One region of the Streptomyces sp. NPDC046716 genome, then DNA from elsewhere that is predicted to be linked to it. Evidence: riboswitches for the same ligand, from Rfam matches in the RefSeq annotation. Region 1 holds a riboswitch; each other region holds the start of a gene.
The links. Region 1 has a riboswitch for cobalamin ahead of metE (5-methyltetrahydropteroyltriglutamate--homocysteine S-methyltransferase). Riboswitches for the same ligand answer to the same signal wherever they lie in the genome.

Region 1 (4,389 bases):
GGCGTTCGGCACGGCGGTCGCGGAGCGGTCCCCTCTCGCGGTCGACGACGTCGCCCCCACCGCGGGCAAGGACCTCCTCGGCTCGACCGTCCTCTACTTCGGCATCGCCTGGAACATCCCGGCGTACATCCTCGCCACGACGCTGCTGCGCGCCGTCGCGTTCGACCGCCGCCGCAAGCTGCTGGCCGTCACGGTCGTCGCGGCGGTCTTCGGCGTCGTCGGTTACGCGGTCGGGACCGCGCTGGGCTATCTGGACGCCGAACCGGCGGTGATGGCCGTCGCGTTCCTGCTCACCTCGGCGGTCGCCACGGCCGCGTCCGGACTCGCGCCGTTCACCCGCCGGTTCCTGCCCGCCGTCGGCATGACCCTGTTCATCGTCCTGTCGATCCCGACGAGCGGCGGGGCGGTACCGGCCCCGCTGCTGCCGGAGTTCTTCCAGTACGTGCACGCGGTCATGCCGCTGGCGAACGCGGTCGACGCCCTGCGCGGCGTCCTCTACTTCGACGGCGCCGGGGTCCTGAAGCCGGTCCTCGTCCTGTGCGGCTGGATCGCCGCGGGCGCGTCCCTGCTCGGCCTCGACTTCCTGCGGCACCGCCGGGCCACCGCGCGGGACACGGTCACCGAGCCGCCCGTGGACGACCCGGCCCTCGAAACGCCCGTCCCCACGGCGCTCCCGGTCCACCCCCACCACTTCGGGGAACCGGAGCCCGTCCTGGCCGGAACGGTCCGCGACGGCGAGGGGCGGCCGGTCCGCGGCGCCGCCGTCATCGTGCTCGACGGACTGGGCGGGCAACTGGTCTCCACCGTCACCGACGCCGAGGGCCGCTACGCCGTCTCCGGCCTCCCGGAGGGCCATCTCTCCCTCGTGGCCTCGGCGCCGGGACTTCATCCGGTGGCGCGGCGCAGGCTGCTGACGCCGGGAGAGACGGCCCGGGCGGACTTCGCGCTGGAGCGGCGGGAGGCCGACGCCGGCTCCCCCGCGGTGGATCGACGGGGCCGGGTCGCGACCGGCTAGTCCGACGTGCCCTCCGCCGGGGCGCCGAGCGGCTCCAGCCGGCCCATGTCCCGCAGCAGCGGCAGCAGATGGTGCTCGACGGCGGGGGCGAGCCGCAGATCCGCGTCCCGCCCGTCGGTCCAGCGCAGGGCGGACAGTTCGGCCGCGGGGACCGGATCGCCGATCAGCGTCGTGGCGAAGACCGTCAGCCGCATCGGTACGCCTTCCAGGGCCGCCCGCTCCTCCACGACGGCGAGCGGTTCGAGCGGGCCCGGCTCGACCCCCAGCTCCTCCCGCAGCTCCCGTACCAGCGTCTCCTCCGGTTCCTCGCCCGGTTCGGGCTTGCCTCCCGGAACGTAGAAGATGTCCGGCGCCGCCTGCTTGCTGACGACGAGCAGCCTGCCGTGCTCCACCACGGCCGCCGCGACGACCTTCATGACTGTGTGATCCATCCCCGCATTGTGCCGCCCGCTCCGCTCCGTCTGGCCACCGCCGACCGGCAGCCCGTAGGGTGGGCCGCGCAGCTGGTTCGCCCCGTCCGCCAGGCGGGATGCGTCGCAAGAGGGAACCCGGTGGGAATCCGGGACTGCCCCGCAGCGGTGAGTGGGAACGACCGCCGTCATACGCACTGGGCCCCGAGGAACGGGACCTGGGAAGCGACGGCCAGTAGGAGTTCCGTACGTGGCGACACGCACGGGACACGTCCGCGAGTCCGAAGACCTGCCAACTGCCCGTGCGCGTACGACGCGTGCGCGGACATCCCGGTGACCTCGAGGGCGGGTCGGCGCACACATCCGGCGGACGGCCGCGCCCTGCTGCGCGAGGGCCTTCCCGTCGTCGCTGTCACTCCTTCACGCGTTCGGGTTCTCGGGATCCCAGGGATACGTCTCTCGAAGGAGAACTCCGTGACCACCAGGACCGCAGCCGCGGCAGCACGGGCCACCGTGTACGGCTACCCCCGGCAAGGACGCGACCGCGAGCTGAAGAAGGCGATCGAGGGCTACTGGAAGGGCCGCGTCACCGCCGGCTCCCTCCGGGCCACCGCCGCCGGACTGCGCCGTGGGAACTGGCGGGCACTCGCCGCCGCCGGGATCACCGAAGTCCCCACCGGCGACTTCTCGTACTACGACCACGTTCTCGACGCCACCGTCATGGTCGGCGCGATCCCCGAGCGCCACCGCGCCGCCGTGGCCGCCGACGCCCTCGACGGCTACTTCGCGATGGCGCGTGGCACCCAGGACGTGGCGCCGCTGGAGATGACCAAGTGGTTCGACACGAACTACCACTATCTGGTGCCCGAGTTGGGCCCCGACACGGTCTTCACCGCCGACTCGGCCCAGCAGGTCGCGGAGGTCGAGGAAGCCCTCGCCCTGGGGCTCTCGCCCCGCCCGGTCCTCGTCGGCCCGGTCACCTATCTCCTTCTCGCCAAGGCCGCGCCCGGTGTCGCCGCCGACTTCGACCCGCTGACGCTGCTCGACCGGCTGCTCCCCGTGTACGCGGAGGTCCTCGCCGATCTGCGCGCCGCCGGAGCCGCGTGGGTGCAGCTGGACGAGCCGGCCCTGGTCCAGGACCGCACGCCGGCCGAGCTCAAGGCGGCCGAGCGCGCCTACCGGGACCTCGGCGCCCGCACGGACCGCCCGAAGCTGCTGGTCGCCTCCTACTTCGACCGGCTCGGCGACGCTCTTCCCGTCCTGGCGAAGGCCCCGGTCGACGGTCTCGCCCTCGACTTCACCCACGCGGCGGCCGCCAACCTGGAAGCGCTCGCCTCGGTCGGCGGTCTGCCCGGCAAGCGCCTGGTCGCCGGTGTGGTCGACGGCCGCAACGTCTGGATCAACGACCTGGAGAAGTCACTCGCCACGCTCGGCACCCTGCTGGGCCTCGCCGACCGGGTCGACGTCGCCGCCTCCTGCTCCCTCCTGCACGTCCCGCTGGACGTCACCCTGGAGCGCGACATCGAACCGCAGATCCTGCGCTGGCTCGCCTTCGCGCGCCAGAAGACGGCCGAGATCGTGACGCTCGCCAAGGGCCTGGCCCGGGGCACCCACACCATCACCGCCGAACTCTCGGCCAACAAGGCCGACCTCGCCTCCCGCGCCACCTCCGCCCTCACCCGCGATCCCGCGGTGCGCGCCCGCGCCGAGGCCGTGACGGACACGGACGGGCGCCGCTCCCAGCCCTACCCCGTGCGGGCCGCGGCCCAGCACGCCCACCTGGGTCTGCCGCCGCTGCCGACCACCACGATCGGATCGTTCCCGCAGACCACCGAACTGCGCACGGCCCGCGCCGACTTGCGGGCCGGGCGGATCGACGCCGCCGCGTACGAGGAACGCATCGCGAGCGAGATCCGGGACGTCGTCTCCTTCCAGGAGAGGACCGGGCTCGACGTCCTGGTGCACGGCGAGCCCGAACGCAACGACATGGTCCAGTACTTCGCCGAGCGGCTCACCGGCTACCTGACCACGCAAGCCGGCTGGGTGCAGTCCTACGGCACCCGCTACGTGCGGCCGCCGGTCCTGGCCGGGGACATCTCGCGTCCCGAACCGATGACGGTGCGCTGGACGGCGTACGCCCAGTCGCTGACCGACCGCCCGGTCAAGGGCATGCTGACCAGTCCCGTGACGATGCTCGCCTGGTCCTTCGTCCGCGACGACCAGCCGCTCGGCGACACCGCCCGCCAGGTCGCCCTCGCCCTGCGCGACGAGGTCGACGACCTGGAGGCGAACGGCACTTCGGTCATCCAGGTCGACGAGCCCGCGCTGCGCGAGACCCTGCCGCTGCGCGCCGCCGATCACGCGGCCTATCTGGACTGGGCGACCGAGGCGTTCCGCGTCACCACCGCGGGCGTGCGCCCGGACACCCAGATCCATACGCACATGTGCTACGCGGAGTTCGGCGACATCGTGCAGGCGATCGACGACCTCGACGCCGACGTGATCAGCCTGGAGGCGGCGCGCTCGCACATGCAGGTGGCCCGCGAGCTCGCCGGGCACGGCTATCCGCGCGAGGCCGGTCCGGGTGTCTACGACATCCACTCCCCGCGTGTGCCGGGCGCGGACGAGATGGCCGCGCTGCTGCGCAAGGGGCTCGAGGCGATTCCGGCCGAGCGGCTGTGGGTCAACCCCGACTGCGGCCTGAAGACCCGCGGCCGGTCCGAGACCCGCGCCTGCCTGGAGAACCTGGTCACGGCCGCGCGGACCGTGCGCGGGGAGGTCGGCCCCGTCTGATCCGCCCCGCGGCCGGGGAGCCCCGACTGCGGGCCGACTTGGTTGAGTTCACGAAAACCCGCAGGTCAGTTACGTTACGATGAGTGTCGCTCCACGGTCGGCCGGACGCCGGACGAACACCAACCGTCCGAGGCAATCCGAAAGGACACCCACGGTGTACTGCCCCTTCTG
Region 2 (4,389 bases), on a different contig from region 1:
TAGCGGGTGCGCACCGAGCGGCGACCGCCCAGCCAGAGCCCGCCGAGCGCGGCGGCGACCCCGGCGAGCAGCACGGGCAGCCCGTACCCGGCGCCCGACGACGCGAGCAGCCCGTACGTGCCCGCGCACACGCCGATCAGACCGCCGAGGGTGAGGACGGCGGTGGCTCGGCGCACGGCGGGCGGCACCTCGGCGGTGCGCCCGTAACCCCGCGCGTCCATCGCGGCGGCGAGCGCAACCGACCGTTCGAGGGCGCCCTCCAGGACGGGCAGGCCGACCTGGAGCAGCCCGCGCAGGCCGCTGTCCGGGCGGCCCCGGAGGCGGCGCGCCGCCCGCAGCCGCCGCACGTCGGCGACCAGGTTCGGCGCGAACGTCATGGCGACGACGACCGCGACGCCCGCCTCGTACAGCGCGCCCGGCAGCGACTTCAGCAGCCGCGACGGGGAGGCCAGCGCGTTCGCGGCGCCGACGCAGATCAGCAGCGCGGCCAGCTTCAGCCCGTCGTACAGGGCGAACACCAGGCCCTCCAGGGTGACCCGCCCGCCGATCCGCACGCCCTGCGCCCAGTCCGGCAGCGGCACCTCGGGCAGCGTCATGACGACGTGCGAGCCCGGGATCGCCGAGCCGAGGAAGCAGGCGAAGACCAGCCGGATGCCGATCACGACGAGCCCCAGCTTCACGAACGCCCCGTAGCTGCGTGCCCACGGCGCCTCCGTCCGGCGCGCCGCCACCACGTAACCGGCGACGCCGACGAGCAGCGCGAGCAGCAGCGGGTTCGTGGTGCGGGACGCGGCCGTGCCGAGCCCGAGAGCCCAGATCCACCAGGCACCCGGATGCAGCGAACGGGAACGGCCGGCCCGGGGGGCCCGCAGCGCGTCGAGACCCATGACTCAGTCGCGGCGGCGCTTGGCCTGCCAGATCGCCGCGCCGCCGAGCACGACGACGGCGACGACGCCCGCGAGGACGCCGACGGACGGCAGCGAGTGGCTCGACTTCTTCGCGGGTTCGGTGGCACTCGGCGAGTGCTTATGGCCGCTGACCTGTTCGCCGCAGCCGGACTTCGGATACCCGGAGATGGCGCAGAGCAGGGCGCTGCTGTCGTAGCGCAGCGGCTTGGCGACGGCGGCCAGCGCGTCCGCGGCGGTCGCGTCCTCACCGACCCGGGCGCACGCGGTGCGTGCCTTCGGCGGGGTCTCGCCGTCGGGCGCGTCCTCGGCCGTGCCGAAGTCGATGACGACCGCGACCCGCTTCTTCCCGTCCTGCGCGCCCGTGTCGCCGCAGACCGCGTCGAAGTCGGCGGCCCCGCGCGGCTTCGTGGCGTCCTTCGAGTCCGCGCTCACCGCGAACCGGAACCCCTCGACATCGCCGTCCGACGGGCGGCTCTGGCCCGGGCCCATGGTCGCGTACGTCCACGAGCCGCCGTCGTTCTCCCAGAACGACCAGTACCGGTACCCGGCGGCCTGCGCGGGCGCGGCGACGGCGAGCCCGAGGACGGCCACGAGCAGGGCGAGCGCCAGCCGGGCGGCGCGGCTCACTTCTGCTGCTTCTTACGCCCGCTGATCAGGATTCCGGCGCCGACCGCGGCGATGAACATGACGCCGACGATCCACCAGGACACCCCGCTGCCGCCGTCGTCCTTCTTCTCGTCACCGGAGTCGGCGGCGGACTTCGCGGAGGCGGGGTCGGGCCCCGTCTTGTTCAGCGCGCTCACCAGGTCGGTGCCGCCGAAGTCGCGCGGGTCGTTGCCGGTGGCGTGCGCGGCGAAGATCAGCTGGGCGTAGGCGGCGGGTCCGGCGCCCTTCGCCCAGTCCTGCGCGTTCTTCTCCAGCCAGGCGTACGGGTCCTTCGTGTACTTGATGCCCTCCGCGGCGGCCACGGCCGTGACCGCGTCGGCGGTGTTGCCGTAGTCGGGCTGGTCGGTGGCGCCGGCCAGCTGCGACTTCAGGTACAGGTGCGTGGAGAGCTGGTTCTGGAGGTAGACGGCGCCGTTGTGCGCGATGCCCTCGGAGGTCTTCGCCTGCTCCCCGTCCTCGCAGGTGTACGCGTCCGGGGCCGTGCCCTTCTCGGCGGCGAAACCGGAGCCGAGGGCGCCGAGCACACCGGCGGCGGTCGCGTCGGCGTTCGCCGTGAGCTCGCCCTTCTTGTCGGGCTGGTAGGCGAGCGCGCCGCCGTCCTTGCCCTCCGAGCAGGGCAGGGTCAGCGTGCCGAGGGCGTCGAAGCCGGACTTGCCGGTCGAGGACCGGACCTCGGCGGGCTCGTCGCCTGAGGTGGACAGGGCGCCGAGCACGACCGCGGTGGAGTTGCCGTCGCTGGCGCCGCCCGGGTTGTAGCCCCAGCCGCCGTCGGCGTTCTGGTTCTTCTTCAGCCAGGCCACGCCCTTGGCGACCTCGCCGTCGCGGCCGCCCACGGCGGCCAGGGCCTGGACGGCGGCGGCCGTGCTGTTGCTGTCGACGGGCGTCTTCGCGTCGCAGGCCTTGCCCGGCTCGGCCCGGAACGCGGCGAAGCCGCCGTTCTCGCACTGCTGGCCCGCGAGCCAGTCGACGGCCTTCGCGGCGGGCCGGACGTCCTCGGTCTTCTGCGCCACGAGGGCGAGGGACTGGCGCCACACGCCGTCGTACGTGGGATCGGCGGACCCGTACAGGCCGCTCGGTACGACGACCTTGGGGGACGCCGAGGGGGAGGCACCGTCCGCGAGGGCGGCCGGCGCCGCCGCGCCGCCGATCACGACGGTCGCGGCCACGAGTGCGGCGCTGCGGCGAATGTTCATGCTGGGGCGGGTGCCTCTCCCTGCGGGGAGCCGGGCGGCACGGCACGCTCTGCTGGTACCGGGCGGCTCCAGCTCCGTATGCCTCGACGGTTCTGAGCCGATCATGAGGCGGGTGAGGCAATCCGGCTGTGACGGTTGCGGGTCAGCGCCGGACTCCCACCGGCTTCCCCTCACACACGCTTGATGACGACGCCTTCACTGTACCGGGCGCCGTGTTTCGGGGTCGTCCGCGGGCGGCTCCGCCGGGGACCCGGCCGCACTGGGTTGTTCTTCGTGTGCGGCTCCGGTGGGGGTTGGTCGCGCAGTTCCCCGCGCCCCTGGGTTGTTCTTCGTGTGCGGGCCGGTGGCCGCTTCTCGCGCCGTTCCCCGCGCCCCTGGGTTGTTCTTCGTGTGCGGGCCGGTGGCCGCTTCTCGCGCCGTTCCTCGCGCCCCTGGGTTGTTCTTTGTGTGCGGGCCGGTGGCCGCTTCTCGCGCCGTTCCCCGCGCCCCTGAGATGCGCACTTCGTGCGGCATCTCATCGCGAGAGGCGCGGCGGAGCCGCAGCCTCCGGGGGAAGGCTGCGCGCAGCGCATGCCTTCAGGGGCGCGGGGAACTGCGCGACCAGCCACGACGAGAGCCGCGGCCGAACGCGTCAGCGGACCTCGACGGGGCCGTCGTCGCCCCGGTAGCGCTCGACGGCGGAACCGGGGTCGTCCGTCGCGCCGAGGTTCTTGCGGACCGAGTCGAGGATCGTCAGCCCCTGCCCGACGAGCCCGGCGGCGATCTCGCCGAGCCCATCGGCCCCGTTCAGGACGTTGACATTGGCCCCGGCGAGCCCGGCCGACGCCTCCTTCACGATCTGCGGCAACTGATCGATGAGCATCCGGTCCAGCGCGACCCGGTCGTACGACGCCGCCGCCTCGGCCTGGATCTTCATCCGCTCGGCCTCGGCGAGGGCGAGCACCCGGATCCGCTCGGCATCGGCCTGCGCCGGCTTCACGACCTCCGCGATCAGCTCCTTCTCCCGCAGCTCGGCCTGCTTGAGCGCCAGCTCGGTCTGCGCGGCGAGCACCTCCTGCTGCGCGTGCGCCCGCGCCAGCGGCCCGGCCTGGTCGGCCTGCGCCTTGGCCCGGTCCACCTCGGCGCTGAACTCGGCCTGCACGACCGCGGTCTGCCGCGCGAACTCGGCCTGCTTGCGGGCGGCAGCCTGCTCCGCCTCGACGGAGGCCTGGTTGGCCTGCGCCTGCGCGATCTTCGCGGCACGCTGGATGGCGGCCTTGTGCGGCTGCGACATCGCCTCGATGTACCCGGTGGCACCGTCGTCGATGGACTGGATCTGCAACGAGTCGACGTGCAGCCCGATCTTCGCCATCTCGGCCTTCGAGGTGTCGAGCACCTCCGTCGCCAGCTTCTGCCGCTCGGTGACGATCTCCTCGACGGTCATCGAGCCGATGATGGAGCGCAGGTGACCGGCGAAGATCCGCCCGGTGAGCACCGACATCTGCTCCTGGTCGGACAGGAACCGCTGCCCGGCGTTGACGATCGACTCGTGGTCGTTGCCCACCTTGAAGGCGATGACGGCCCGCACGGTCAGCGCGATGCCCTGCTTGGTGACGCACTTCTCGACGACTTCCGCCTCCGCC
Region 3 (4,389 bases), on a different contig from region 1:
GCCGACCTTGAACGCCACGGCGGCCGCGCCCGCCACCGCCGCCGCGCCGAGGAAGGCGGCGGCCTCGTCGGCGCGTACCCCCACCCCCAGCACCAGCGCCCCCGCGACATCGTCCAGCGGCTCGTCGGGGCCCGCCACGACGACGTCGGCGACCGGCGTGTCCACCTGTCCCGACCAGGCCGCGCCCGGGCCGAGGGCGTCGGCGAGCTGGCGTACGGACGGCAGGGCGGCGGCGAGTGCGTCGGGCATCGGCACAGAGTAGTGAGCGTTCCTAGGAATCGCGCGCGAGGGTCCCCAGAAACCGGATGTGCGGACGCATCCCCGGCTCCGGGACGCTCACCCGGGCGCGGACCCCGTACACGTCCGCGATCAACTCCTCGGTGAGGACCTTCTCCGGGGCGCCCGCCGCGACGACCCGGCCCCGGCACACCACGACGACCTGCGCGCAGTACGTGGCGGCCAGATTCAGGTCGTGCAGCGCGACGACGCTCGTCAGGCCGAGGCCCGTGATCAGGTCGAGCAGTTCCAACTGGTGCTGGATGTCGAGGTGGTTGGTCGGCTCGTCGAGCAGCAGCTCGCGCGGTTCCTGGGCCAGGGCGCGCGCGATCTGCACCCGCTGGCGTTCGCCGCCCGACAGGGTGTGCCACAGCCGGTGCGCCTTGTCGGCCAGGCCGCTGCGCTCCAGCGCGGAGCGGACCGCGGTCTCGTCGGCCGCGGACGCCGGAGCCCAGGCGCGGCGGTGCGGGATCCGGCCGAGCCGCACCACGTCGGCGACCGTCAACTCGACCTGGGTGTCGGTCTGTTGCTCGACCACGGCGATCCGCCGCGCGACCGTGCGGCGCGATACGTCCGCGAGCGGCACGCCGTCGAGGGTGACGACACCCGAGTCCGGGGCGAGCACCCCGGCGAGCAGCCTCAGCAGGGTCGACTTGCCCGAGCCGTTCGGGCCGAGCAGGCCCGTCACGGTGCCGGGGCGCGGCGCGAGCGCCACCCCGTCGAGGATCAGTGCGCCGCCGGCCGACCGGGACACGCGCTCCGCGCGCAGCCCGCCCGTCACCGGACGGCCCTGCGCCGGTACAGCACCAGCACGAACGCGGGCACACCGATCAAGGACGTCACCACTCCCACCGGAACCTCCTGCGGCGCGAGGACCGTGCGCGCCGCCGTGTCCACCCACACCAGGAACACCGCGCCGGCGAGCGCCGTCACCGGCAGCAGCCGGGTGTGCCCGGGCCCGACCAGGGCCCGCGCCGCGTGCGGCAGCACCAGACCGACGAAGCCGATCGCACCCGCCGCACTCACCAGGACCGCCGTCAGCAGCGCCGTCACACACAGCAGGATCAGCCGGGTCCGGGCCACCCGGACGCCCAGCGCGGCCGCCGCCTCCGGGCCGAAGGCGAACGCGTCGAGCGTGCGCCCGTACCCGAGACACACCACCAGCGCGAGAAACAGGACCGCGCAGCACAGCCACACCTCGGTCCAGCCGACGCCGCCGAGCGAGCCGAGCAGCCAGAACAGCACGCCGCGCGTGGTCTCCGCATCGGCGGCCGTCAGCACCACGACCGAGGTCAGCGCGGAGAACAACTGCATCGCGGCCACCCCGCTGAGCACCACCCGGTCCGTCGTGCCGCCCAGGGTGTGACTGAGCACCAGCACCAGCGCGAACGAGACGACCGCGCCGATGAACGCGCCGCCGGACACCGACAGGGCGCCGCCGCCCACTCCGAGGACCACGACGAGCACGGCGCCCGTCGACGCCCCCGAGGACACCCCCAGCACGAACGGATCGGCGAGCGGATTGCGCAGCAGCGCCTGCAGCACCGTGCCGCACACGGCGAGCCCGGCCCCGCACACGGCCGCGAGCAGCGTCCGCGGCAGCCGCAGATTCCATACGATGCCGTCGCGGATCGGCGACAGGTCCGAGCTGCCCCAGCCGAGCCGCGCGCCCACCGCCGACCACACGTCGCCGACCCCGATCCGCGCGGGCCCGAAGGTGATCGCCACGGCGACGGACGCCAACAGCGCGAACACCCCCGCCGCCCAGTAGAGACCGGAGCGCAGCGTCGCGGCACTCACCGGCCGAGACCGAACGCGCCGACCGCGGCGGCCACCTTCTCCAGCCCGTCCACGGTGCGGATCGTCGGATTCATGTCCTGCCCGCTCAGCCGCACGTACCGCTTCTCCCGCACCGCCGTCATGTTCTTCGTGACGGGGTCCGACTCCAGAAACCTGATCTTCTGGGCGGCGGACTCGGCCGACTGCGAGCGGCGGGTCAGATCACCGATGACGAGGACGTCCGGATCGCGGTCGGCGACGGTCTCCCAGCCGATCTGCGGCCACTCGTCGTGGGTGTCGTCGAAGACGTTGCGCAGCTTCAGCTCCTTGGTGATGACACCCGGAGCGCCGCAACAGCCCGCCATGTAGGGGGAGTCGGAGTTCGCGAACCAGTACAGCACGCTGACGCCCGACGTGTCGGCGGCCGAAGTCGCCTTCTCCACGCGGGCCGTGAGCGTGTCGATGAGCTTCTCGCCCCGCTTCTCCACGTGGAAGATCCGCGCCAGGTCACGTATCTCGCCGTAGACCGTGTCGAGGGTGAGCGCCTTGGTGCGCGCGCCGTCGCCGTCGCCGCTGTTGTCCTTGCCGGCGCAGTCGCCGGGGGAGAGATAGGTGGGGACGCCGAGTTCGGCGAACTTCTCGCGCGACGCCACCCCGCCCTTGCTGAGCGTGTACGTGAAAGAGGCCGCGGCGAAGTCGGGTTCGGTGGACAGGACCTTCTCGAAGGACGGATAGCGGTCCGCGAGCCGCGGCACCTTCGCGTTCGCCTTCTCGAGCCCCTTGAGGACCGGGTCCGTCCAGGTGCCGGTGCCCACCATCCGGTCGGCGAGACCGAGCGACAGCATGATCTCCGCCGAGCCCTGGTCGAGGGCCACGGCCCGCTTCGGCGCGTGGTCGACGCGTACCTTCGTACCGCAGTTGTCGACCGTGACCCCGCGTCCCGGCTTCGCGTCGGTGCCGGTCGATCCTCCGCACCCGGTCAGGAGCAGGGCAGCGGCCAACAGCGGTGCGGCACGGCGGACGTGACGGGTGAAACGGGCGGGCAGCACGGGGAATCCTCTGCGTCCAGGGCTCATACGCGGAGCCGGTCTACGGTCCACCCCCGGCCGCGGAACGCCCCGGAGGCCGCCAGCAGGTCTTCGGACTCGGGGTCGTCCGCGCGAAGCGCCTTCCCAGACCGTGTCACCGGCCCAGTGGCTGTGGCTCCGCCCGTCACCCTCACCGCTGCGCGTCAGTTCCGGATTTGCACCGGATTCCCTGACCCGTGCACGAGCAAGATCGTGCAAAGGTACGACTGGCCCGGCGAAAGTATCACGGGCCGGGCGAGGCTCCCGCCGCCGGGGTTTTCGGGAGCGCGGGCCGACGTCGGCCGCCCGCCGGTGACCCTGCGTCAGGCGCCGAGGAACGCGCGGACCTCCGTGACGAACTCCTCCGGAGCCTCCCGGTGGACCAGGTGGCCGACCGGGACGGTCAGCAGCCGCCCGCCGGGAATCCGCCGGGCCAGCTCCGCGACGCCGTCCTGCGGCACATGACTCAGCGGCCCGCCCGCCACCACCAAAGTCTCGGCGGTGATCGCGGCGAGCAGGTCCGCCCAGTGCGCGGGCGGTGTGTCGAGCTGCCGCCTGACCGCCACCACCATCTCCCAGTCGAAGGCCAGGTCCCCGTCGGGGCGGACCAGCGGGGGAGGCGTCCGCGGGCGGGGCAGCGGGACGTCCTCGAGAACCAGCCGCGTCACCCGCTCCGGCGCGGCCGCCGCCAGCAGACAGGCGACCACGCCGCCCATGGAGTGCGCGACGACCCGCACCCGGTCGAGCCCCAGAGCGTCCAGGAACGCGGTCACGTCGTCCCGCATCAGCTCCAGGGAGTACCGGTCCGGCCAGTCGCTCTGCCCGTGCCCGCGCAGGTCGAGGGCGTACACCCGGTGGTCGCGGGCGAACTCCGGTGCCACCTGCGCCCAGTCGGCCGCGCCCTCCCCGAGACCGTGCAGCAGCAGAAGCGGCACGGCGTCCGGCGGCCCCGACACCTCGTAGGACAGGGAGATCCCCGACACCCGCACCGTGCGCCGCTCCGGCATGCCTCCGCGCTCCCCGCCCCGGCCGGCCCACGCGCCGACCGTGAAGATCAGTTGATCCCGCGAGGCTACGTCATCGCGGACCGGCCGGAAACGGACCGTCGGCGCCCGCCGCGCGGCAACCGAATCCGTGGTGGCGCCGACTACGGGTCGTACCGCTCGTCGGAGCCCTCCCGAAGGAGACAGTCCCATGACGGTTCCCTCCCGCGCGGCCGCGCTGGCCGGAGCGGCAGGCATCGCAGTCGCCGCCGTACTGGCCGTGC
Region 4 (4,389 bases), on a different contig from region 1:
CCGCACGGTGCCCCGCAGGGAGACCCGCAGCCCGTCCTCCTCGTCGATGCCGAGGCCGTGCTGATACGGCAGAACGCCGTAAGTGTCGCGCCCCGTGAGGGACTTGAGCATGTCGAGGCCGGGCTCCAGCAGGCTCACGTCACCGCGGAACTTGTTCACCAGATACCCGGCGAGCAGTTCCTGGTCCTCGGGCGCGAGCAGCGCCGTCGTACCGAAGAACGAGGCGAAGACCCCGCCCCGGTCGATGTCGCCGACGACCAGCACCGGCAGCCGGGCGGCGCGCGCGACGCCCATGTTCACGATGTCGGTCCGCCGCAGATTGATCTCGGCCGGGGACCCGGCGCCCTCGCAGATCACAGCGTCATGACTGCCCCGCAACTCCTCCAGGCATCCCACGACGGTGTCCAGCAGGGCGGCCTGCCGCCCGCCGTGATAGCCGCGCGCGCTCATCTCGCCCACCGGCCTGCCCATCAGCACGACCTGGCTGCTGCGATCGCTGCCGGGCTTGAGCAGCACCGGGTTCATCAGCGCGGTCGGCTCGACGCGGGCGGCCTGCGCCTGCATCGCCTGCGCCCGCCCGATCTCGGCGCCCTCGCGGGTGACGAACGAATTGAGGGACATGTTCTGCCCCTTGAACGGCGCTACCTTCACGCCCTGCCGCACCAGCCACCGGCAGATCCCGGCGGTGACGACACTCTTTCCCGCGTCGGAGGTGGTGCCCGCGACGAGCAGCCCGCCCCGGTTCATCGACGACCCCACAGCAACCGCCCGCCCACACAGACTCCCAGCGCCAGCACACTCACCCGCCGCGACAACCGCGCGGCCCGTTCCACATCGGTCACCCGGACCGCCCGCCCCGCGGCGTTCAGCACCGGCCGGTGCTCGACCCGTCCCGCGTACGACAGGGTGCCGCCGAGCCGTACCCCGAGCGCGCCCGCGAAGGAGGCCTCGACGACCCCGGCGTTGGGGCTCGGGTGCCGGCCGGCGTCCGCCCGCCACGCGGCCAGCGCGGCGCGGGGCCGCCCGCCGGCCAGGACGGCGAGGGCGCCGGTGAGCCGGGCCCCCGGCCAGCCCGCGACATCGTCGAAGCGCGCCGAGGCCCAGCCGAACCGGCGGTACTTCACGGACTTGTGCCCGACCATCGCGTCGAGCGTGTTCACGGCGCGGAAGGCGAGCAGCCCCGGCACCCCGCCGACGGCGCCCCACACCAGCGCGCCCACCACGGCGTCGGAGGTGTTCTCGGCGACCGACTCGACGACGCCCCGGGCGATCCCGTCCGCGTCCAGGCCCTGCGGGTCGCGCCCGCACAGCCGCGGCAGCAGTTCCCTGGCCAGCTCGACGTCCCCGGCCTCCAGCGCGGAGCCGATCGCCCGCGCCTCCCGGCCCAGCGAGGTCCCGCCGACCACGGCCCAGGTCGCGGCGGCCGTCAGCGCGACGGCGGCGGCGGGGGAGCGGCGTACGGCGCGCGAGGCGGCGGCTCCGACGGCGGCGGCGCCACCGGCGCAGACCAGGGTGTGCAGCGCGCCCCAGCCGCGGTGGTCCCGCCACAGCACCCGCTCGACGGCGCCCGCGGCCCGCCCGAACCCGGCGACAGGATGCCCACGGCGCGGATCACCGACGAGCAGATCGCTCAACAGTCCTGTGGCGGCCCCGTACGCGAACACGCGCCCGGGCCGCATGACGCCGCGCGGGGCGAACATGGCGGTAGTTGTCCTCACTCAGGGTGTCCACGCCCTGGTTCGACGAGACCGGCAGCGGGAGTTCCTGGCTCGTCCCCGGGTGACCGGGGACTCACAGTGGCGGGACCGCGCCGGATTCGCACCGGCTTCCTCACCTGCTGCCGTATATGGCGTTGGCAGTGCACCACGCTCCGCGAAGGTGCGTCAACTTGCTGTTGACCTGGGGCGGGAGAGTGTGGGGAGGTCCACAGCGGTTCGCGCCCCGCTTGCCACCGCCGTGGCCGGCCGTGCAGTTCCCCTGGACGAGCGAAGCTCGTTTCAGGGGCGCGGGGAACTGCGCGACCGGCCACGACGAGAGCGGCACCCGACACACGACAGGCCGCACCGCACACAGACACGGCGGGCCCGGACCAGAAAGGTCCGGGCCCGCCGAAATGACTGCCGTGGATCAGGCCACGATCAGGAAGATCCCGTACGCCACGGCCGCCGCGCACGCCGCGAAGCACGCGTACGCGCCGGAGACGACGAGCGTCGCCGAGTCGCCCCGCTGCGCCGCCGACTCCTTCTTGGAGAGTCCGACGATGCCGAGGGTGAACAGGCCCACCAGGGCCACGGTGACCACGAGGCTGACTCCGAACACGGAGCCGAGAGCTGCCCAGTCGATCTTCATAGCTGGTCCTGCTTCCTTACAGCGTGGCGCCGGCGGGGCGCGCGGGGTCGGCCGGCGCGGGGGCCGGGATGGTCGCCTTGACTTCCTCGGACTCGCCGGTGACCAGGGTGCCGACGGGCGGCGGGGTGACCGCCGCGATGGCCGTGGTCACGACGCCCGCGGGCTCCGCGGCCGGCGCCGCGGCGCTGCCGACCTCGTCATCGGTGACGTTCGTGTGGTCGATGGAGTCACGGCGCGAGAGCTTCCAGATGACGCCCGAGCCGACCACGAGCAGCGCGGCGGTGAGACCGACGCCCCACGGGCCCTGCTTGGTGAGGAACTCGGCGCCCGCGCCGACCAGACCGGCGGCCGGCAGGGTCAGACCCCACGCGACGAACATCCGGGTCGCGGTCGACCAGCGGACGACACCGCCCTTGCGGCCGAGACCGGAGCCCATGACGGCGCCGGAGCAGACCTGGGTGGTGGAGAGCGAGAAGCCGATGTGCGAGGAGGCGAGGATCGCCGTCGCGGCCGAGGTCTGGGCGGCGAAGCCCTGCTGCGGCGCGAGGTCGGTGAGGCCCTTGCCCATGGTGCGGATGATCCGCCAGCCGCCGAGGTAGGTGCCGAGGGCGATGGCCGTGCCGGCGGAGACGATGACCCACAGCGGCGGGTCGGCGTCCGGGGCGATGACTCCGCCGGTGATCAGGGCGAGGGTGATGATGCCCATCGTCTTCTGCGCGTCGTTCGTGCCGTGCGCCAGCGAGACGAGTCCGGCCGAGGCGATCTGGCCGGCGCGGTAGCCCTTGGCGGTGGCCTTCGCGTCGGTCTTGGCGCTGATCCGGTAGGTCAGGCGCGTGGCGAGCATCGCGGCGAGGCCGGCGACGATCGGCGCGGCGACCGCGGGAAGCAGGATCTTGGTGACGACGGTGCCGCCGTCGACCGAGGACCAGCCCATCGACATGACCGCGGCGCCGATGAGGCCGCCGAACAGGGCGTGCGAGGAGCTGGACGGCAGACCGAGCAGCCAGGTCAGCAGATTCCAGAGGATGGCGCCCACGAGCGCCGCGAAGATGACCTCTGTTCTGAGGCCGTCCTCATTGATGATGCCGCCGGAGATGGTCTTGGCGACCTCGACCGAGAGGAACGCTCCGACGAGGTTCAGCACGGCGGACATGGCCACCGCCGTCTTCGGCTTCAGGGCGCCGGTCGAGATGGTCGTCGCCATCGCGTTGGCTGTGTCGTGGAAACCGTTGGTGAAATCAAAAACCAGTGCGGTAACGATCACGATCGCAAGGAGCAGCGTGATGTGTTCCATTTACCCAGGCTTCGGTTGGACGTCAGTGGCGGTTCGAACGTAAGCACGCCGGGTGAACGGAAGATGAACTGGGCTGGGCGTTGCGGTGACCCGATCCGGAGCGCCGTCACTCCGCTTGGCGCGTGGTGGTGGCATTGACTCCGGATCGGCCCGGGACGAGACCCCTCGGAGCCCCGGAATACCGGGTTCCGTGGGACTTTGGTCCCTGTTCCGGCTAGCCCAGGGCGAACCTCCTCAGCTGGGCCATCGACCCGTTGAAGAGATTCTGGTCACCCGGCAGTCCGCCGCGGTTGTCGTACTGCCAGAAGGTCCAGTACGACCATCCCCTGGGCAGCGCCCCCGCGCTCTGGTCGTAGCGCGCGAGCCACAGGGCGTGGTTGACCGCGAAGGCACCGCTGTTGCCGGTGCAGATCTTCCACCAGTGGTAGTTCGTGTAGATCACCGGGTGCCGGCCGGTCAGCCGCAGCACCTCGACGCTGAACGACGAGATCCACGCGACCAGTTTGCGCTTGCTCATGCCGTAGCACTTGTGCGAGTCGTACGGGTTGAACTCGATGTCGAGCGCGGGCGGCAGAGTCCAGCCGTCCGCCTTCCAGTCCCCGCCGTTGCGCACGAAGTACGCGGCCTGGGCGCGGCCGGAGGACTTGTCGGGCACCGCGAAGTGATAGGCGCCCCGGATGATGCCGGCGCCGCGGGCACCGTCGTACTGCTTCCAGAAGTAGGGATTCTTGTAGGTCGTGGACTCG

Region 2: linked by a shared signal. The riboswitch ahead of ABZ930_RS10765 (prenyltransferase/squalene oxidase repeat-containing protein) and the one ahead of metE (5-methyltetrahydropteroyltriglutamate--homocysteine S-methyltransferase) in region 1 are both predicted to bind cobalamin.
Region 3: linked by a shared signal. The riboswitch ahead of ABZ930_RS18280 (ABC transporter substrate-binding protein) and the one ahead of metE (5-methyltetrahydropteroyltriglutamate--homocysteine S-methyltransferase) in region 1 are both predicted to bind cobalamin.
Region 4: linked by a shared signal. The riboswitch ahead of ABZ930_RS14905 (cobalamin biosynthesis protein) and the one ahead of metE (5-methyltetrahydropteroyltriglutamate--homocysteine S-methyltransferase) in region 1 are both predicted to bind cobalamin.

The regions. Positions count from the first base shown of each region.
Region 1 covers NZ_JBEYYU010000032.1:62,871-67,259, reverse strand. The annotation lists gene ABZ930_RS23695 (carboxypeptidase regulatory-like domain-containing protein) at 1-1,015, shown strand, start outside; gene ABZ930_RS23690 (NUDIX domain-containing protein) at 1,012-1,446, opposite strand; cobalamin riboswitch at 1,503-1,737, shown strand; gene metE (5-methyltetrahydropteroyltriglutamate--homocysteine S-methyltransferase) at 1,900-4,218, shown strand; gene nrdR (transcriptional regulator NrdR) at 4,373-4,389, shown strand, end outside.
Region 2 covers NZ_JBEYYU010000010.1:152,210-156,598, forward strand. The annotation lists gene ABZ930_RS10755 (CbiQ family ECF transporter T component) at 1-887, opposite strand, end outside; gene ABZ930_RS10760 (SCO2322 family protein) at 891-1,535, opposite strand; gene ABZ930_RS10765 (prenyltransferase/squalene oxidase repeat-containing protein) at 1,532-2,767, opposite strand; cobalamin riboswitch at 2,857-2,979, opposite strand; gene ABZ930_RS10770 (SPFH domain-containing protein) at 3,399-4,389, opposite strand, start outside.
Region 3 covers NZ_JBEYYU010000022.1:20,152-24,540, forward strand. The annotation lists gene ABZ930_RS18265 (helix-turn-helix domain-containing protein) at 1-249, opposite strand, end outside; gene ABZ930_RS18270 (ABC transporter ATP-binding protein) at 272-1,057, opposite strand; gene ABZ930_RS18275 (iron chelate uptake ABC transporter family permease subunit) at 1,054-2,061, opposite strand; gene ABZ930_RS18280 (ABC transporter substrate-binding protein) at 2,073-3,101, opposite strand; cobalamin riboswitch at 3,168-3,369, opposite strand; gene ABZ930_RS18285 (alpha/beta hydrolase) at 3,446-4,129, opposite strand; gene ABZ930_RS18290 (lytic polysaccharide monooxygenase) at 4,317-4,389, shown strand, end outside.
Region 4 covers NZ_JBEYYU010000016.1:64,763-69,151, reverse strand. The annotation lists gene ABZ930_RS14910 (cobyric acid synthase) at 1-747, opposite strand, end outside; gene ABZ930_RS14905 (cobalamin biosynthesis protein) at 744-1,679, opposite strand; cobalamin riboswitch at 1,738-1,870, opposite strand; gene ABZ930_RS14900 (hypothetical protein) at 2,128-2,349, opposite strand; gene ABZ930_RS14895 (inorganic phosphate transporter) at 2,366-3,643, opposite strand; gene ABZ930_RS14890 (lysozyme) at 3,858-4,389, opposite strand, start outside.